4 regions of the Anoxybacillus sp. PDR2 genome follow, and region 1 is predicted to be linked to each of the others. Evidence: riboswitches for the same ligand, from Rfam matches in the RefSeq annotation. Region 1 holds a riboswitch; each other region holds the start of a gene.

Region 1 (5,136 bases):
CCGGATTTGGAAAGTTGACGTCTGTGCCGTCGATCGTGATAGTTCCCTCATTGGGTTGAAGATCTCCAGCTAAAATTTTCATTAATGTACTTTTTCCGGCTCCATTCATTCCTAAAAGGGCGTGAACTTCCCCTTTCTTTACATGGAAATTCACGCCATTTAATACGGTCACGCGATCGAACGATTTATAAATATTGTTCATGAAAAGCCCGCTCATTTTGTTTTCCCCTGTTCTTCTAATGTTTTCATCCATGGAGAGAGGGCGACGTTGGATTGACCCCAGCCAGTAATGTATTGATGCAGATCTCCCATTGTTACTTGCTGATTAGGCAAGTCTGTCTTTTTCACCAGATGTGGCTCGAGAGAATAAATACTTGGCGTTTTCTCACCTGCAATTTTTTGATAAGCAAACCGTACTTGGACTCGGCCGACTTCGGCAGGGTCAGTCGCGGTTGTTGCTACCCATGGGCTGTCTGGCTGCTGAATCATTTGCAAATCTTCATCGCTTAAATCAATGCCGTATACTTTGATTTCGGTACGGCCCGCCTGTTGAATGGCTCGTGTGGCTCCTTTCGCAAATTCGTCCCATGTAGCGAATACAGCATCGATATCGCCTTTGTTCGGATATTTTTTCAAAATCGCTTCCATTTGCGTTTGTGTGTCTAATGCTGTATTAGAGCTGGCATTGCCGAATTTAGCAATTTCTTTAATGCTTGGATACCGTTTTTTAAATGCGTCATAAATGACATAACGCCGTTCCATTGGTGTAAAACCACCGACCCAGATGGTAACAATTTTTCCTTCGCCATTTAAATCTTCTGCTAATGTTTTTAATGTTTTCCAAGCAAGGCTATAGTCATCTTGGTCAATGACGGTTACGCCGGGAATATTTAAGTCGTTGTCAAAAGCGACGACAGGAATGCCTTTGGCCACCGCTTTTTCAACCGGCCCTTTTAATGCGTCGGCTCGTCCGTGGTCCAAAAGGATGGCATCGACATTTTGCGTGATCGCGGTTTCTACATATGAAGCCATTTTCGTTAAGTCGTTATCAGCATTGTAAACTTGTACTTCTCCGCCAAATTTCTGCACTTGATCTTTTACGCCAGCAATATATTGAGAGGAGAAGGTACCGATCGAAAATTGCATAATGGCCGCAATTTTAATGGGTTTTTTTAATTGATTTGGAATAGCGGCCTGCTCAGCGGAAGCGGATTCATTGGCTGTATTGTTCGTCGCCTTCTGTTCCGTGTTTTCTTGTTTAGCCGCTGGTTTAGAGCTTACAGCATCTTGTTCATTGGTGCAGCCTCCGAGCATGATGCCGAATAACAATAGGATTGCCAACAAAAATGTTTGTCGTTTTTTCATCGCTTGATTTCCTCCTTAAACAAAGCTGTCAGCACGCTTTCATAATGGCCGCTTATGATTCCTTTTTCAGTAATAATGGCTGTAATCAGCTCGTGAGGCGTCACATCAAAAGCAGGATTGTATACTTTTACTCCAGGAGGAGCGATTCGTGTTCCTGCCAGCTCGGTTATTTCTTCAGACGGACGCTCTTCAATCGGAATATCTGCCCCTGTCTTAGTCGATAAATCAATAGTGGACAGGGGAGCCGCTACATAAAAAGGAATGTTGAATGCTTTAGCGAGCAATGCCAAGCCAAATGTACCGATTTTATTGGCGGTATCTCCGTTTGCGGCAATGCGGTCAGCACCGACGATGACAGCTGTGATGTCTTTTGTCTTTATAGTTTGTGCTGCCATATTATCAGTGATCAGCGTTACATCAACGCCTGCTTGCATGAGCTCCCATGTCGTCAGCCGCGCTCCTTGCAAAATGGGTCTTGTTTCGCAAGCATAGACATGCAGACGAATTCCGCGTTCTTTTGCCAAATAAAGGGGAGCAAGCGCGGTACCATACCGAGCCGTAGCGATTGATCCAGCGTTGCAGATGGTTAAAATGCGATCTCCCTCTTGAAAAAGAGAAAGGGCATGTTCACCGATGGAGCGGCATGTGTTCTCATCATCGCTTTGAATACGGATTGCCTCATGAACCAATGCTTTTTTGGCATCGGCGACAGACGAAACGTTCGCAATGCTGGCCATCAAGCGGTCGAGCGCCCAAAATAAATTGACGGCTGTCGGTCTGGCACTTGCCAAATAATCACGATCCTTTTTCAGAAGGTTGCGAAAATCTTCGAGAGAATTCGTTTGATAGCTGTGTGCCGCTAAAGCAAGACCGTATGCAGCTGTGATGCCAATCGCTGGAGCACCGCGAACCTTCAATGTGGCAATTGCATCCCACACAGATTGAATATCTTTTAATTCTAAATATTCAGTCTCATTTGGAAGCTTTTGCTGATTTAAAATGGTCAAATGTGTGTGATTCCATTCAACAGAACGCGGAATGGAGAGCAATGAATCCATATTCTTCTTCCTTTCGTTTAATGAGTGGCAGCAAATGTTTGAAAGAACAAAGAGCGTATTTGTTGCACTTCATGGATCGTCTGGCGATGTAAAATCAGTTGTCGCCCGAGCTGAAGGGCAAGCTGTTTGGCATGGATGCGCGTAGGTTGATCTTCGATTCCGTCAAGATCGGCGACATGGGCTAAGCCGATCGTGCGCCGGATGATTTCACAACCAGCAAAACCGACCGCATCGATGAGCGTTTGCTGCCGCACGTCTTGCAACAATCCTTCAGTTTTTGCATACGGTTCTACATTATGCTGTTCCCAAAGGGCAGCAAACGTGTGCGTAAATACATTCCATGTTTTTTCGATGTGAGCCAATAGCGGCTCATGTTCTGAACGGGACAACGCATTTAGGAGTAAATTGGCAAAAAATTGGCCGATATCAAACCCGAATGGGCCGTAAAACGCAAACTCAGGATCAATGACTTTTGTTTCTGTGTCGCTTGCAAAAATGCTTCCAGTATGTAAATCCCCATGAATGAGCGCATCGGCTTCCGTTAAAAATTTCCGCTTGAGTTTTGCTACTTCAAGATGAAGCGCATCGTCATTCCAAAGAGCCTCTACGTCACGGCGCAACTCCTCTTCAAAATTATTCGTTTCATGGTCGAAAAACGGATCAGTAAAGACGAGATCTTCGGTAATTTTACATAACTCTGGATTGATGAAATTTTGCTGCAGCTGTTTTTTCTGCTGCTGGTTCATGCCAAAGTCCGATGTGTAAAATAACGTTTTAGCGATAAACTCTCCAATGTGCTGGGAAAGAAGCGGATATGTTTTTCCAGCAATGAATCCTTTTCGAGCAATTTGCAGATGCGATAAATCCTCCATCACGGTAATCGCTAATGACTCATCTGAGTAGTATACCTTTGGCACGTATTGCGGAACGTAGTCGGCAAACGTGCGCAACGCATTGCTTTCAATGACAGCCCGCTTAAGCGTAAGCGGCCAGCTTTCACCGACCACTTTTGCATATGGTAGCGCTTGTTTAATAATGACTCCTTTCTTTGTTTGGGGATCGAATACATGGAACACAAGATTTAAGTTACCATCGCCAATTTCTTGACAAATGAATGGTGTTCCTTCCGGAAATAAGCCTAATCGAGCAGCAAGTGCAACCGCTCCCGATTCCGTTAAAGGCTCGTAGACGGATTGTTTAGAATGTGTCATCATTTGTACCCTCCTTATCATTCACTCAATCAATGAAACAATGAAAAAACCTCCTTCGCTTTTCGAAAGAGGTTTGAAGTCGGCTTCTCCCCTCTTATCTCTCAGCGTGTTGCTGCAAGAATTAGCACCGTGCTTAACGTTGGTTAAGTCGGTTGCCGGGCTTCATCGGGCTCGTCCCTCCACCTGCTCTTGATAAGAGTTTGTTCGGTTTTATTCGAATGTTTTTAACAATGCAAAACTTTTTTCAATTCGCTTGATTCGAATCATACATTCGATTTGCCAGTTTTGTCAACTGTTTTTTTGAAAATTTTTTTCGGCCGAAATATAGTGCTCAGGTCGGCGGTCTTGGAAAATAGGAATTTGCTTTCGAACTTCTTTCACTTTTGACAGCTGGATTTCGGCCATAAGAGAGCATGGATGTTCATCGGCTTCGGCGAGGATGACTCCCCATGGATCAATGACAAGTGAATGGCCGGCAAATTGATTGTTCGGATCTTTTCCAGCACGATTGCAGGCGATTACATAGCATTGATTTTCAATCGCGCGCGCTTGCAAAAGGGTTCGCCAATGTTCAAGGCGGGGCTGTGGCCATTCGGCGACCACAAACAATAACTCTGCGCCTTGGGTTGTATGGGCGCGAATCCATTCAGGAAAGCGAATGTCATAGCAAATGACTCCCGCGCACAACGTTTGCTCCAAGGTAAATAAGCCGCTCGATTCACCGGATTGTAAATACAAATGCTCATCCATGAGCTGAAAGAGATGGAGCTTGCTATATTCTCCTACAATGTCGCCGTCTCGATTGACGATGTACATGGTATTGGTGATGCCGGCAGCGGTTTTTTTGGCAATGGAGCCAGCAACAATACAGACGTTGTGCAGGCGTGCGAGCTTGCTAATAAACGATTTGGTATCAGCGCCATTCTCATCAGCAATGTCGTCAAGGCGTGCGAGATCGTATCCGGTTGTCCATAGTTCAGGAAGGACGATGACGTCAACAGAGCTTTGACAAACTTTTTCGATCTCTTGTTGAACGTGGCGTTTATTTTCCGCAGGATTTCCGAAAGCAATATCGAGCTGAAGACAAGCAATTTTTAATGTCATAATTGTTCACCCCAAAAAAATGTCTTTACAATTTAATTTTTACGATATATGATGTTTGACTAGAATTTCAAGAATTTTTTGAGTAGGTGAAGCAATTGAAATCATTTGTCCAATCCGAGTTGTTGCAAAGTCTTCCGAAGCAGTTTTTTGCTTCGCTTGTCGACAAAGTGGGAAAAGTGGTGGCTCAAGGACATGATGTGATTAATCTTGGTCAAGGAAATCCTGATCAACAGACGCCTCCGCATATCGTAGAAGCGCTGCAAAAAGCGGCGGCTAATCCAAAATACCATAAGTATTCTCCGTTTCGTGGCTATTCGTTTTTAAAAGAGGCGGTGGCTGCTTTCTATCAGCGCGAATATGGCGTTACGGTTGATCCTGAGAGAGAGGTAGCTGTCTTA
Region 2 (5,136 bases), 1.7 Mb from region 1:
CAGTTGGCGGCTCCAAACGGGCTCTAGAGGTGACGATTCAATATGCGAATCAGCGCCAGCAATTTAAAACGCCAATTTCCCAATTTTCATTAACACAAGAAAAATTTGCGACGATGGCATCAAAACTATACGCTGCGGAGAGCTCGGTATATCGCACAGTTGGATTATTTGAGGAGCGCATGAGCAAGCTGGATGCCGAACAAGCGAGAGAAGGAAAAGAAATTGCTAGATCTATTGCTGAATATGCCATTGAATGTTCATTGAATAAATTTTTTGCAACGGAAGTATTGGATTACATTGTGGATGAAGGGGTACAGATTCATGGCGGCTACGGTTTTATGCAGGAATATGAAATTGAACGGGCGTATCGCGACTCGCGCATTAACCGTATTTTTGAAGGAACGAATGAAATCAACCGCCTGTTAGTACCGGGAACGTATTTGCGGAAAGCGATGAAGGGAGAGCTTCCTCTTTTGCAAAAAGCGCAAAAGCTGCAAGAAGAGCTCATGATGCTGATGCCGGAAGAAGTAGGAGATGGATTGCTAGAGCAAGAAAAATATTTGGTGCGGAACGCGAAAAAAATTGCTCTGTTGACAGCCGGCCTAGCCGTGCAGAAATTTGGCCCGAAACTAGAGAAAGAACAAGAAGTGCTAGTGAATATTGCCGACATTGTCAGCAATATTTATGCGATGGAATCAGCACTTCTTCGCACAGAAAAGGCGATTCAAAAATTTGGAGCAGAGAAAAATAAACAAAAAATTTTATATACAGAAATTTTCTGCCAGGAAGCATTTAATGAAATCGAAGCACATGCAAAAGAAACGATTGTAACGGTTGAGCAAGGAGATATGCTGCGAATGATGCTATCGGCATTGCGCAAGCTTACGCGCCATACTCCAATCAATGTCATTGCCAAAAAACGCGAAGCGGCGGCCGCGCTCATTGAAGCAGAACGTTATATTGTGTAATAATGAGAAGTACCAGACGAATCGTCTGGTACTTTGTTTATAGAGGGTGGTGAACGATCATGTTAACTTTTTACTGGTATCCGAAATGCAGCACTTGCCGAAAAGCGAAAAAATGGTTAGAGGAGCACGGCATCGCAGTGAATGATGTACATATTGCCGAACATCCACCAACAAAAGATGAATTAAGAGAGCTTTATCAAAAAAGCGGGCTTCCGCTCAAAAAGTTTTTTAACACAAGCGGCATGAGGTATCGGGAGCTAGGATTAAAAGATCGCATCAGCACAGCGACTGACGACGAGCTGCTTGAACTATTGGCATCGGATGGCATGCTGATTAAACGGCCGATTGCAACAGATGGGACGCATGTGGTAGTAGGATTTGATGAGCAAGCTTATGAAAAAATTTTTGGACAAGTATAACGAATACAGTCGAGTTTTTCAAAAAAATCAGTTATTATTAGAAAGAATACATTGCTGTTGGAGGGACATAAATCATGAACACACCAAAAGAATTGCGCTATTCTGAAGAACATGAATGGGTACGTGTGGAAGATGGTAAAGTTCGAATTGGAATTACTGATTTTGCGCAATCCGAGTTAGGAGATATCGTATTTGTTGAGCTTCCAGAGGTAGGTGCGGAACTTACAGCAAACGAGCCGTTTGGCAGTGTTGAATCAGTGAAAACGGTTTCTGAGCTGTATGCCCCTATCAGTGGAAAAGTTGTTGAAATTAATGAAGAATTAAACGACAATCCTGAATTTGTCAATGAATCTCCATATGAGAAGGCATGGATGATTGTTGTTGAGCCGACTGATTTAAGCGAAATCGATCGTTTATTGACGGCTGAACAATATGAGCAAATGATTAACCAAGAATAAGAGCGATTCTAGCACGCCGTGGCTAATAATGCCGCGGCGTATATATTTTATATGAATAGTGAATGGTTAAAGCAAGCATGGATTTTGTCTCCGATCTCAAGGCTGTTTTATTTTTGGAAGCAGGAAGGTAGAAAACAAAGAGCGAATGGAATACAATATACATAACTTCTTTTCATTAGGTGATGATCATGATGGATAAAGAAAAAGTAATTATTGTCGAGGGGCGATCCGATAAAAAGAAAATAGAGGGCATGATTAAAGATTCTGTTGAAATCATTTGCACAAACGGGACGATCAGCCGTGCCAAATTAGATGAGTGGATTGATCAGCTATATGATAAAGAAGTGTTTATCTTAGTGGATTCGGATGAAGCGGGAGAACGATTGCGAAAGCAGCTGCGCCGTGAATTTCCTGAGGCGGAGCATTTATATATCGACCGCATGTATCGAGAGGTAGCCGCAGCACCTAAAAAACATATTGCAACGGTGCTACTGAGCGCTAACATTGATGTGTATGCAGATGATTGGTAAAAGGTGTGAAGAAGTGTGGAAGAAGTAACGATACAGCAATTAGATGAACTCATTCAGCAGGAGGAGTTTGTATGTTTGTATGTATATACACCGATGTGCGGCACATGCCAGCTGGCGAATCGCATGGTCAGCATTGTTCAAGAGCTGGTTTCTCATGTAGCCTTTCGGAAGTCCGATATTAACTATATGCCGGATCGAGCGGTCAGCTGGGAAATTGAAAGTGTACCTTGCCTGCTGTTATTTAGAAACGGGGAAATGAAAAAGAAGTTATATGCATTTCAATCTGTTCCCTATTTATATGAGGTGATTCAAGAATTGCAAAAGCTATAATGCATGCATTTATGGATAAGAGAAGAACAAACAGTAGATGGGTCCATTTTAGATTGTGCAGAAGTGTTGGCATCCGTATAGATTGAAGCAAGCTTTTGGGGGCTTGCTTTTTTATTTAGAGTTTTTTTGACATATTTCTCGGGAAATATGAAAAATCGTGTACGTTTTCTTGATGATTTGTCGACAAGTTTATAAAGGAATTATGCTTTTTCCTATGGAAATAAATGAGAGAAAAGGATAATGGAGAGGCGGGAAAACGATGAAGATTTATGAATTAACTAAAAAATTTATGGAACGTGTACAGACGTTGCACCATCTGTTGCCGATTTTACCGGAGGAGGAACTCTACATTCGCTTTGAATGCGATGCAGAAACACTGATTTTCGCCATTTCAAAAACGGGAGTTCATCTGGCGCAGGAAGCTGATGAAAGGAAAATATTAACCATTAGAGGGTCGAAAGAGGCGCTTGTTAGTCTGTTGAAAGGTGAACTTAAATTGCAGCAGCAGCTCCGCTTAAAAGAATTAGTGGTTTCCGGTAGCTTTCGTCACATGCTTTTATTAGAGTCGCTTCTTCATTTAGCTAAACCATATCGTTATGCCTCTTGAATATGAAATCACGAAATGTTATTGACATGATAAAAAAACAGTGTTATTATTCAGAAAAATAAAATAATAAACAAGTTCTTATCAAGAGTGGCGGAGGGACTGGCCCGATGAAGCCCGGCAACCGGTTTGACACGGTGCCAATTCCAGCAGAGTGTATCGCTCTGGCAGATAAGAAGAGTTAAAGGAAATTCCCCCCTCTTCTTATGATGAAGAGGGGGTTTTCATTTGATTATAAAAAGGAGAGGATGACAGTGGGCGAAAAATCATATCGTTTAGAAACGCTGGCGGTGCATGGGGGGTTAAGTCCAGATCCTGTGACAGGAGCAAGAGCCGTTCCGATTTATCAATCGAACGCTTATCAATTTGCCAATACGGAGCATGCAGCCAACTTATTCGCATTGAAAGAAGAAGGGTACATTTATACGCGCATTCATAACCCGACCGCCACAGTCTTTGAGGAAAGAGTAGCACAATTAGAAGGAGGAATTGGAAGTCTTGCAGTAGCAAGCGGCATGGCTGCAATCACGCTTGCGATCTTAAATATAGCGCAAGCAGGAGACGAGATTGTGTCAGCTTCAACGCTATATGGAGGTACATATAACCTCTTTGCCACTACCCTTCCGAAATATGGAATTAAAACACATTTTGTTGATCCTGCTAATCCGGAAAATTTCCGTGCTGCCATTACGCCAAAAACGAAAGCGATCTTTGCAGAAACGATTGGTAATCCAAGTTTGCACGTACTAGATATTGAAGCGGTAGCCAACATTGCGCATGAAGCGGGCATTCCTCTCATTATTGATAATACGTTTGCCACTCCATATCTATGCCGTCCGATTGAGTATGGAGCGGATATCGTTGTTCATTCAGCTACTAAATGGCTGCTTGGAAACGGTACAACGCTTGGCGGCATTATTGTAGACGGAGGAAAATTTAATTGGGATTCTCCTAAATTTCCGGGATTTACAACTCCGGATCCAAGCTATCACAATCTTGTGTATGCAGAAGCTTTAGGTCCGGCTGCTTATATCATTAAGGCTCGTGTGCAATTGCTGCGGGATCTTGGACCAGCGATTAGCCCATTTAATGCGTTTCAATTTAATTTAGGGCTTGAGACGCTTCATGTACGCATGAAAGAGCATATTGCTAACACGCGTCGGATTGTAGACTATTTAGATCGCCATCCGGCAGTAGAATGGGTGCTGTATCCTGGACACGAAAAGCATCCAGCCAAGAATTTGGCCGAAAAATATTTGCCGAAAGGAGCGGGAGCCGTTGTGGTGTTCGGCATTAAAGGAGGAAGAGAAGCGGGAGCGGCTCTCATTAACAACGTGAAGCTTTGGTCGCACTTGGCCAATGTAGGAGACGCCAAAAGCTTAATTATTCATCCAGCCAGCACCACGCATCAGCAGTTGAGCCCAGAAGATTTGCAGGCTTCGGGAGTTACGGAAGATTTGATTCGTCTATCGGTCGGCATCGAAAATGTCGAAGACTTAATTGAGGATTTAGAGCAAGCCATCGCCATTGCCACAGGAATTCGTTCGCTGTATTCAGAGGTGTAGAAAATAGCCGTCAACAATTGAATCGGTCATGAAGTCCATTCATATTGATAAAACAATAGTTTCAACGAGAGGTTTAGAACATATTAAAAACAGGCGTGGTGATGATCCAATAAAACCGATTAACGCCGTCCGATTCCTCGTTTTTCCATCATAATCTGTAAACCCTTTGCTTGTCCACTGTCAGCATGTCTTTGTCAAACAACGAACGCTTTGTGGGCAAGATGGGCCCGCTGGCGCTTTTGCTCGAGGGAGATGCCGAAAA
Region 3 (5,136 bases), 600 kb from region 1:
AGATAAACGCTGTTAACACAAATTGCCCGCTGTCGACAAACAATTTGGCCACTTCGCCAATGCGGCGGATGTTTTCAGTACGGTCTTCAGCAGAGAATCCCAAGTCCTTGTTTAATCCATGGCGAACGTTATCTCCATCAAGCACATAATTTTGAATGCCGAGATCAAATAGCTTTTTAGAAACGGCGTTAGCTACTGTCGATTTTCCAGAGCCAGACAGCCCAGTGAACCATAAAACACAGCTATGATGGCCGTTGCGCTGGCGGCGTTCCTCCTTTGTCACGGCCGTCTGATGCCAAACAACGTTCGTGTTCAATGTGATTTCCTCCTTTGTTAGCGAGCGGAATGAGGAACTGCCAACCCCTTAATAAGCACTTGCACCACTTCTGGACGGCTGAATGTGCTAGGCGGTACTTGGCCGCTTCTCAACATTTCTCGTACTTTTGTTCCCGATAATACTACGTGATGTTCGCTGCTATGCGGACATGTTTTTGTTGAGGCCATTCCCTCGCATTTTGTACAATAAAAGCTATGTTCAAAAAATAATGGAGTAATGCCGAGATCTTCTGGAGAAAAATTTAAGAAAATCTTTTGAGCATCATATGTGCCATAATAATTTCCAACGCCAGCGTGATCGCGTCCGACAATAAAGTGCGTGCAGCCGAAGTTTTTGCGCACCATCGCATGGAAAATGGCTTCCCTTGGCCCTGCATAGCGCATGGCTGCTTGAAAGACGCCAAGAAACACTCGATCCTTCGGATAGTAGTTTTCCAAAAGTACTTGATAGCTTTCCATGCGAATATCAGCTGGAATATCGTCGTCCTTGGTTTCGCCGACAAGCGGATTTAAAAATAGTCCATCGACGATTTCAAGTGCGCATTTTTGAATATATTCGTGAGCGCGATGCACAGGATTTCGCGTCTGAAAGCCCACAACGGTGTTCCAACCCAATTCAGCAAAGCGTTGGCGTGTCTCGGCTGGATCGAAATAAAAGGAAGCAAATCGTCCTTTGTTTGTTCGATTAACAAGGGTGATCGGCCCCCCGACGTAGACATTGGGTCTTTCGAATAATTTTTTGACTCCAGGATGATTCCAGTCCTCTGTTTGATAGACAAGAAGGGCTTCCTTTTGTTTATCAGGCACGTATAGCTCTTGAACTTCCATCACGCCGTATACTTGGCCGTTGTGGACAAGCTTTACCGTTTCGCCGATGGAAAGCTCAGCTGCTTTTTGTTCACTCACAGCAAGCGTAATCGGAATGCTCCAAACGATGCCATTGGCAAGGCGCATCGTTTTCACAACAGATTCGTAGTCCTCCTTTCCTAAAAATCCTGTTAGCGGGCTGTATGCGCCAGTACCGATCAATTCAAGATCGCTTAATTCTGCATTGGACAGCTCAATTTTTTTCGTCACAGAGTGGAATGGATATTCCGGGTTCCAACGATTGATTAATGTACCGCCATGTGGGATGCTTAAGCTCATTTTCATTCCTCCTAAAATATAGTAAATAGGGCCGCTATGGTTAGCGAGCGTTGTTAACGATTGATATCGCTTGTGTTTATAAAAGCGATAGGATAACTGTGATTTAATGTTAAATTCCTTCGCCATGTTCGTGCAAAGATCGCTTTTCTTCTGTTACTGTTTTTTTGAGACTGATGATTCCTAGGGTGGACAGAAAGACGCTAAAAATAGCAATAAACGTGTAAATATCGCTGTCCAGCAGTAATTTCACAAGACTATAAGCGATAACAAGAGAAAAAATAGGTGAAACAACCCAAACCTTTAACAGCTGAATAACAATTCGTTTTTGCCAAATGTACGTTCCTGTTTTGGCTGTTCCGATTCCGATAATAGCGGATGTGGTAATCTGCGTTAATGGAACTGGCAGACCGAAAAGGGAAGAAAGAATAACAAGGATGGCTCCTGTTCCTGAGATCGCGCATCCTTCAAACGGAGAAAAATGAATAATTTTTTTCCCGTTCGTTTCAAGCACGCGCCCGCCCAGTAAAACGGCTCCTAATGCTACAAATAAGCCGCCAAAAAAAGTGCCGGAATTCACTGAGATCAAATTGGCGCCGACGAGAGGGCCGACAGCGTTGGCCACGTTGTTCATTCCAGCTGAAAAAGCTTCAAAAAAGCCAGTCACAATTAACAAGGACATCAGGCTTTTTTTCCACATGCCCTGTTCAATGTAGGGATGTTTTTCTTTAAGCCGCAAAAACCATTTTCCAACGATAAAGGTAAAAGTAAAGGCGATGACTGGAATGATGATCCAAATGGAAACAATAAATAGAAGTTTAGAAAGATATAACGTTTGATAAGCCATGCCGGCACCGACGACAGCACCAACCGTAATTTCGCTTGTTGATAGTGGAATTCCTATCATGTTGGCCGCAAATAAGGAAATAGTCGAAGCTGCTAGAATAATCGTGACAATTTTAATCGTTAAAATGGACGAAGGGATGATGCCAGAACCAATTGTTTTCACGACTTCTCCTCCGCCAAGACTCCCTAGAAAAACACCGAGACCACAAAGAAGGAGGGCGATGGATTTCCGCTGAATGGCTCCTGAGCCATAGGCTACTCCCATCGCTGCGGCTGCTCCGCTAGCTCCGATATTCATGGCGAAAAAGAAGGAGACGGCAAAAGCAACGGCTAAAAGCATGTATGCCCCTCCTTATGATTCATGGAGGCCGCATTCGACTTTTCCGCGCCCAGCCCATCTGCCTGAACGCAAATCATTTGCATCAAGCGCAGGAGATGTGCACGGCTCACAGCCAATGCTTGGGTAGCCTTTATCATGAAGCTCGTTGTATGGCAGCTGATGTTTATAGACATAGTTCCATACGTCTTTCCAAGTCCAGTGAATCAGCGGACATATTTTAATAGATTGAAATTTTGGGTCTTTATTCAGAAATTCCACATGTCTCCGTGTGGAAGACTGCTCACGGCGCAATCCAGAAATCCAGGCTGGCACACCTGTCAAGACTTCGCGCAGCGGGATAATTTTGCGAATTTCACAGCAGCGATTTGGCTCCTGCACCCATAGTTGCTCTCCCATTTGTTCTGCCTGCTCTTCTAGCGATAGGCGCGGCTTTTTCATTACAATGCGAAGCGAAGGATATTTTTTTTGAACTTTTTCAATCGTTTCGTATGTTTCGCGAAAATGGAGACCCGTATCGAGAAAAACAACGGTTGCGTCCGGTTTAACTTTAGAGATTAGATCGATTAAGACGATGCCCTCAATACCGAAGCTACAGGCATAAACAACCTCATCTCCATAATGCTCATAAGCCCATCGAATAACATCTAAGGCTCCTTTTGTTTCATTGTCAATTGAGAAGAATGGCATTTCTCCATTCCATGTGTCATAAGTCAGCAAGGTTGTTTCCTCCTTTATTTGGTGGTAAAAAAAGACAGTTTTCACCTTGCTCTGTACGATAGAAGGGAAAACCGCCTCTAGTTTGTCTAGTCAGCGCGCCTTATTATTTAATTCTTATCTTTTCGTTTTTTTCAAGTTGAATCACTTTGCCGTCTTGGATCACAAGCGTGATCGTGCCAAATTTCATTGACTGCAGCATTTCTTGTATTCTAGTAAAAATGGCAGCGATTTGCTGTTCATTTCCCATTGCGATTCCTCCTTAGTGTCAATAAATAAAAAAGCTTTCCATTTCGGAAAGACAAAGGAGGCTGCCTATTTCACCTTATCTCCCAAAATGGTTCCCATTTGGATGGACGTAGCACCTTGCTTCATGAATTTGAAGTAGGTTGCCGGGGTTCATTGGGCCAGTTCCCTCCCCCACTCTTGATAAGTATGTAATTGACTAAAATTTTAACATAATTCGAATAAATGTCAACCCGAGTTTTTCGATAGGAATTTATTTTTTCATTTTAACATTATTTGTCGAGAAGTCTCCTATCTCTTAATGAAGTGCTGGTCGGGGAGGTTCATTCATGTGATGGGGAATATAGAATGAAAAGGGATAACATCATATAGATCGTTATGAAAATGGGAAAAGATAGGAAGGGAGAAGAGGGGGAGGCCATTTTTCAAAATGGTTCCATTTTACTTCCCGCGATTAGCTGCGATCTTTGTTTGCTAAGCGGGGTCTGCGGGGGAATATGCCTAAAAGAATGACAGACAACGACCATTTGGACATTGTCTGTCACCTAAAAAGCTGACGAGGCGCCTTTTTATAGAAAAAACGGAGCAGGCGCGGACACCGCTTCCAGCATGGAAAAGCCTCTATCTTGTTTCGTTATCGTTTGCGTAAATTTCCAAGCTCTTCGACAATGGCTTGCATTTCATTAGGGCTGAAGGAGCTTTTTCTCATGACCATTTCATAAAGATCTCTTAACTCCTCATATAGCGTTTCGTCAAAATGGGATGACTTCATCACATCAAAGTTGAGAACCTTCAGCTTTTCCTTTATTTTTTCAATCATGTATTCCATATTTTCAAGAGATTTTTGCGATAAATCCAAAAGTCTCATCCTTTCTGAATTTGATGGATAGAGTCATTGTACCATATGGAAGGAATGAAAGAATATACATGTATACTGTTATTTTGTTTATAATGGATAGCGAAGGGAGATGTGTTGTGATGATTAAAGTGTTATTTGTTTGTCTTGGGAATATTTGCCGATCACCAATGGCTGAAGCCATTTTTCGCGACTTGGTCAAAAAAGAAGGGCTTGAAGATCAAATTATGATCGATTCGGCGGGAACGGGGAATTGGCATATCGGCAATCCGCCTCATGAAGGAACGCAAAGCATTTTAACAAAGAAGGGAATTGATTTTTCAGGAATTCGGGCAAGACAAATTGGCGAAGAGGATTTGCGGATGTTTGACTATATTATTGCGATGGATGTCGAAAACATGGAGGATTTAAAGCGCTTGGCTGGATATAATAAAGCTGGCTTTGTTGGCCGTTTACTTGATTTTGTTCCAGACAGCGATATAGCTGATGTACCGGATCCTTATTATACAGGTAATTTTACCGAAGTGTACGAGCTAATCCAAAAGGGCTGCCGGCATTTGCTTGAAGCGATTAAAAAAGAACAAGGAATATAATCAACCAAAGGGGGAGGAGAAGATGAAAATCGCAAGAAACATCATGATCGGAGCGGTTATTG
Region 4 (5,136 bases), 210 kb from region 1:
TTTCAAGAATGGACGGAAAACAATGGAGCGAAATATACGCTGACGGATTTAATATCGTGTTCAAAGCAAATGGAAGAATTAAAGGAAAAAGTCAAACGAATTGCTGATAGCGATATTTCTGTGCTCATCCGCGGGGAAAGCGGCACCGGCAAAGAATTGTTCGCCCACAGCATCCATCAGCTTAGCAGCAGAAGCCAAAAACCGTTTGTTAAAGTCAATTGCGGCGCCATTCCCGAGCATTTATTGGAATCCGAGTTATTTGGTTATGAGGAAGGAGCCTTCACAGGCGCGAAAAAGGGCGGAAAGAAAGGCAAATTTCAGCTCGCTGACGGCGGCACCATTTTTCTTGACGAAATTGGCGATTTGCCGTTGCATATGCAAGTCAAGCTGCTGCGCGTGCTGCAGGAAAAAGAAATGGAGCCGATCGGCTCGACAAAGACGATATCTGTCGATGTCCGCATCATTGCCGCCACCAATCGACCATTAGAAAAAATGGTAGAGGAAAAACGATTTCGCGAAGATCTTTATTATCGAATTAATGTGATTCCATTTGTGATTCCGCCTCTGCGCGAACGGCCAGAGGATATCGAAATGCTCGCTTATCATTTTATGAAAAAAATCGCCAAGCGATCAGGGAAAAGAGTGAATGCAATCAGCGCAGAGGTCATGAAACTGCTGCGACAGCATGTGTGGCCGGGGAATATTCGTGAATTAGAAAATGTCATGGAGGTGGCGGTTCATTTTGCCAATGGCGAAACGATTACAGTGGATGCCCTTCCGGAATATTTGAAAGCGAATTCATCTTATCAAATGAAAGGAAAAACACTAAAAGAACTGCTGGAGGAAACAGAAAAAGCGGCGATTCAACAAAGCCTGCAGCGCTGCGGCCATGATAAACAAAAAGCCGCGAAAGAACTGGGCATCAGCAAATCAGCCATGTATGAAAAAATCAAAAAATACGGTTTGTCATAATGTAAAGATTCCGCTTTTTCGGAAATCATTCCGGGAAAGCGGAATCTTTTCGTCATATTGGGATGTATATCTTGTCCTTTTTAAGTAAGGTGCTGTTTAACTGCAAGCGCCATCGGCTCAAGTCGCTTCGTCCCGCACTGCGGCGGCCATAGCCTCCTCGGCGGGCGCTTTATGCTTTTCTAATTGCCGTGATTCAAATGCTGACGAAAAAGCTTCCAGAGGAACGGAATGGAAAGGACAGGAGGACCATTAAACGGTTTTCGTTTCATTCCTTTTTATTGGCATGTTTTTTGCAATAAAAAGCAAGTGAACCACTCTAAAAAGGAGGGGAGAAAAGAAGGAGAGGTCAATTGGTGCCGAAATGTCGATGGGGAAACGCATCGCTTTTACCTTTTTCTGCGTGAAACTGTAAGCCGTTGACAGCTGTTGTGTTGGAGACAAACATAGGGGGTGCTGAGGAAATGTGGAGTATGATCGGTCTCATTGGGGGATTGGCTTTATTAATTTATTTGACCATGAGAGGGATGAATTTATTTATTGCCGCGCCGTTATGCGCCCTTTTGGTGGCGGTGCTGGGCGGATTGGCCCTTTTCCCGCAGCAGGTTGGCGAGGGGGAAGCCAGCTTTGTCGGAAATTATATGGCGGGATTTTCTAGCTTTATTCAATCGTGGTATTTAATGTTTTTACTTGGCGCCATTTTTGGAAAAGTCATGGAGGATAGCGGAGCGGCAGAAAGTGTAGCACAATGGATTGTCGCAAAGCTTGGCATGAAGCGGACGGTTTTGGCGGTTGTAATTGCCTGCGCCGTACTGACATACGGCGGTGTCAGCCTATTTGTCGTAGCGTTCTCCGTTTATCCGATGGCTGTCAGCTTATTTAAACAAGCGAATTTGCCGCGGCGTTTTATTCCGGGGGCATTAGCGTTTGGGTCCGTGACGTTTTCGATGACATCAGCTGGCTCGCCGGAAATTCAAAACTGGATTCCCATTGAGTATTTAAAAACATCGCCGTATGCAGGTTGGGAAGTTAGCATCATTGTCTCCATTTTCATGGCGATTTTCGGGTATTGGTGGTTAAAGCGCATGGTGATGAAAGCGGTTGCAAAAGGAGAGAAATTTGTAGCAAGAGAGGGAGATCCACTGGACGGTACAAGGGAATTGCCGCCTCCTATTTTGGGGTTTATTCCGCTTCTTGTCGTGTTGGTGATTGCTTTTGTTTTCCATCATTCGTTGCAGCAATCGGCATTAATTGTGGCGCTTCTTGGCGGAGTCATTGCGGTATATGCTCTCAATCGCCGCTATTTTCAAAACTTTAGCGGGGCTGTTTCTGAGGGAACTTTAGGCGCATTGATCGCGCTTGGAAATACGGCGGCCGTCGTCGGGTTTGGCGGTGTGGCGAAAGCCGTTCCAGCGTTTACGGATGCCGTGCACGCGATTACCAGTATTCCAGGAAGTCCATTAATTGGCAGCGCTATCGCTGTCAGTGTCATCGCTGGCCTAACCGGCTCGTCATCAGGAGGCCAGGCTATTGCTCTTCCGTTGCTCGCTCCGCATTATTTGGATATGGGAGTCCATCCTGAAGCGCTGCATCGGGTGGTCGCGATTTCGTCAGGAGCTTTGGATTCTTTGCCGCATAATGGCTATGTCGTGACGACGATTCGAGCGATTTGCGGTGAAACGCACCGCGAGGCATATGGCGCGGTTGGGGCTTTAACGGTTATTGTACCTGCTCTTGGGACGATTCTGGCGATTATTCTTTTCTCATTAGGACTAGGGATATGAACGAGGAGGAATGAAAAATGGTAGACGATCAAGTATTGTTCATAACAGGAGCGGCGCAAGGAATCGGCTTTGAAATCGCCAAATGCTTTGCTGAGCATGGCGCGAAAGTCGTTCTTAGTGATATCAATGAAAGGGCTGTCCAAAAAGCAGCCGAATCGTTATGTGCACAAGGCTGGGATGCATGGGGACTGAAGTGTGATGTAACAAAAGAAGAGGAAATCAAACAAATGTTGGCTCAAACCGTTGCTCGTTATGGCCGGATTGACATTTTAGTGAATAACGCTGGGCTGCAGCATGTGGCGCCGATTGAAGAATTTCCTTCCGAATCGTTTGAAAAACTGATTCGCGTCATGCTTATCGCGCCGTTTTTGGCGATAAAGCATATATTCCCCATCATGAAGCAGCAGCGTTATGGCCGGATTATCAATATGGCCTCGATTAACGGTTTGGTCGGCTTTGCCTGCAAAGCGGCGTATAATAGCGCGAAGCATGGGGTCATTGGCCTAACCAAAGTAGCTGCTCTAGAAGGAGCCGCTCACGGTATTACAGTGAACGCTTTATGCCCGGGATATGTCGATACGCCGCTTGTACGCAACCAGCTGGCCGATTTGGCCGCAGCACGCCACGTGCCGCTTGAGCATGTATTAGAGGAAGTCATTTATCCGCTTGTGCCGCAGCAGCGCCTGCTGTCAACGAAAGAAGTGGCCGATTATGCGCTCTTTTTAGCAAGCGAAAAAGCAAAGGGAATTACCGGGCAGGCCGTTGTGATCGATGGAGGATATACCGCGCAGTAAAAAAAAGCTTGCAAATTATCAGAAAATCATGTAAATTGATAGAAAATCAGAAAATTCCATATCGTCGTTCATTCTTATCAAGAGAAGCGGAGGGAACTGGCCCAGTGAAGCTTCAGCAACCAGCCGATATCGGTCAGGTGCTAAATCCAGCGAATTGGTTTCAATTCGAAAGATAAGAAGAAGCGCTTTTGTTGATCTGTAAAAGTCTTCTTCTTAAAGAAGGCTTTTTTTATTGGAGGAAAGGAAGGAGAAAAAAGGATGGAAAAAGTAGAAACCTTACTGGCGCAGATTGGCAACAGAAGCGAGAAGCTGACAGGAACCGTCAATCCGCCTGTCTATTTTTCCACCGCTTATCGCCATGAGGGAATTGGCCAATCAACAGGATTTGATTACATCCGTACCGGAAACCCGACGCGCAAAATCGTAGAAGAAGCCATTGCTAAACTGGAGGGAGGAGATCAAGGGTATGCATTCAGTTCGGGAATGGCGGCGATTCAGACGGTGCTTTCCCTGTTTGAAAGCGGTGATGAATTTTTAGTGTCTGCCGATTTATATGGAGGAACGTATCGGCTATTTGAAAGAGGCTGGAGAAAGTACGGCTTAGCGTTTCATTATGTTGACTTTCGCGACATACAATTAGTGGAGAAATCGATTTCGAAAAACACAAAGGCGATTTTTTTAGAAACGCCGACAAACCCGCTTATGCAGGAGACAGACATCGACGAGGTGGCGAAACTGGCCAAACGCCACGGGCTGCTTTTGATTGTGGATAATACGTTTTATACGCCTGTGATCCAGCAGCCGATTCGCCACGGAGCGGATCTCGTCATCCATAGCGCAACAAAATATTTAGGAGGCCATAATGATGTGCTCGCTGGTCTCGTCGTCGTAAAGGGTGAGCCTCTTTGTCAGCGGCTGGCCGAGTATCACAACGCAATCGGCGCGGTCCTGTCGCCATTTGATTCATGGCTGTTGATTCGCGGCATGAAAACACTGGCGCTGCGAATGAGGCAGCATGAAGAAAATGCGCGGAGAATCAGCGAATTTTTGGCATCACACGAAGCGGTCACGGATGTGCTGTATCCAGGAAGAGGAGGCATGCTGTCCTTCCGCCTGCGTGAAGAGCGGTGGGTCAACCGCTTTTTGCAAAGCTTAAACGTCATTACATTCGCTGAAAGCTTAGGAGGAGTTGAAAGCTTTATTACATACCCGGCGACGCAGACACATGCCGATATCCCTGAAGAGATTCGGATTGCCAATGGGGTATGCAACCGCTTATTGCGCTTTTCTGTAGGCATTGAGCATGTGGAGGATTTAATCGCTGATTTGTCGCAGGCCTTGGAAAATATGAAAGAGGTGTAGCGCAATGGAAAAATCATTTTCATTTCAAACCAACTTATTGCATAACAAATGGAAAGTGGATGAGCAGACAGGAGCGGTCAGCGTGCCCATTCAGCACGCTTCGACGTTCCATCAAGCGGATTTTGATGTGTTTGGAAAGTATGATTATAGCCGATCTGGAAATCCGACGCGCGAGGCGCTTGAAGAGACGATAGCGGAGCTGGAAGGAGGAATCCGCGGCTTTGCCT

The links. A riboswitch is a leader RNA that binds a small molecule or an ion and turns the genes downstream of it on or off. The one in region 1 is predicted to bind S-adenosylmethionine.
Region 2: another riboswitch for S-adenosylmethionine. It lies ahead of GRQ40_RS15780 (O-acetylhomoserine aminocarboxypropyltransferase/cysteine synthase family protein); the one in region 1 lies ahead of mtnK (S-methyl-5-thioribose kinase).
Region 3: another riboswitch for S-adenosylmethionine. It lies ahead of GRQ40_RS02575 (YezD family protein); the one in region 1 lies ahead of mtnK (S-methyl-5-thioribose kinase).
Region 4: another riboswitch for S-adenosylmethionine. It lies ahead of GRQ40_RS04515 (methionine biosynthesis PLP-dependent protein); the one in region 1 lies ahead of mtnK (S-methyl-5-thioribose kinase).

The regions. Positions count from the first base shown of each region.
Region 1 is NZ_CP047158.1:1,132,810-1,137,945, forward strand. It holds gene GRQ40_RS05480 (sugar ABC transporter ATP-binding protein) at 1-217, opposite strand, end outside; gene GRQ40_RS05485 (sugar ABC transporter substrate-binding protein) at 214-1,365, opposite strand; gene mtnA (S-methyl-5-thioribose-1-phosphate isomerase) at 1,362-2,423, opposite strand; gene mtnK (S-methyl-5-thioribose kinase) at 2,441-3,634, opposite strand; SAM riboswitch class I at 3,726-3,833, opposite strand; gene GRQ40_RS05500 (carbon-nitrogen family hydrolase) at 3,923-4,738, opposite strand; gene GRQ40_RS05505 (pyridoxal phosphate-dependent aminotransferase) at 4,834-5,136, shown strand, end outside.
Region 2 is NZ_CP047158.1:3,270,459-3,275,594, reverse strand. It holds gene GRQ40_RS15810 (acyl-CoA dehydrogenase family protein) at 1-968, shown strand, start outside; gene GRQ40_RS15805 (arsenate reductase family protein) at 1,028-1,387, shown strand; gene gcvH (glycine cleavage system protein GcvH) at 1,462-1,845, shown strand; gene GRQ40_RS15795 (toprim domain-containing protein) at 2,028-2,375, shown strand; gene GRQ40_RS15790 (thioredoxin family protein) at 2,391-2,705, shown strand; gene GRQ40_RS15785 (SCP2 sterol-binding domain-containing protein) at 2,965-3,312, shown strand; SAM riboswitch class I at 3,388-3,487, shown strand; gene GRQ40_RS15780 (O-acetylhomoserine aminocarboxypropyltransferase/cysteine synthase family protein) at 3,558-4,874, shown strand.
Region 3 is NZ_CP047158.1:529,470-534,605, forward strand. It holds gene cysC (adenylyl-sulfate kinase) at 1-316, opposite strand, end outside; gene sat (sulfate adenylyltransferase) at 334-1,482, opposite strand; gene GRQ40_RS02565 (sulfate permease) at 1,592-2,665, opposite strand; gene GRQ40_RS02570 (phosphoadenylyl-sulfate reductase) at 2,678-3,382, opposite strand; gene GRQ40_RS02575 (YezD family protein) at 3,486-3,629, opposite strand; SAM riboswitch class I at 3,702-3,815, opposite strand; gene GRQ40_RS02580 (DUF1128 domain-containing protein) at 4,260-4,484, opposite strand; gene GRQ40_RS02585 (low molecular weight protein-tyrosine-phosphatase) at 4,604-5,074, shown strand; gene GRQ40_RS02590 (YtxH domain-containing protein) at 5,097-5,136, shown strand, end outside.
Region 4 is NZ_CP047158.1:921,616-926,751, forward strand. It holds gene GRQ40_RS04500 (sigma-54 interaction domain-containing protein) at 1-972, shown strand, start outside; gene GRQ40_RS04505 (GntP family permease) at 1,434-2,753, shown strand; gene GRQ40_RS04510 (3-hydroxybutyrate dehydrogenase) at 2,771-3,547, shown strand; SAM riboswitch class I at 3,619-3,726, shown strand; gene GRQ40_RS04515 (methionine biosynthesis PLP-dependent protein) at 3,806-4,909, shown strand; gene metC (cystathionine beta-lyase) at 4,914-5,136, shown strand, end outside.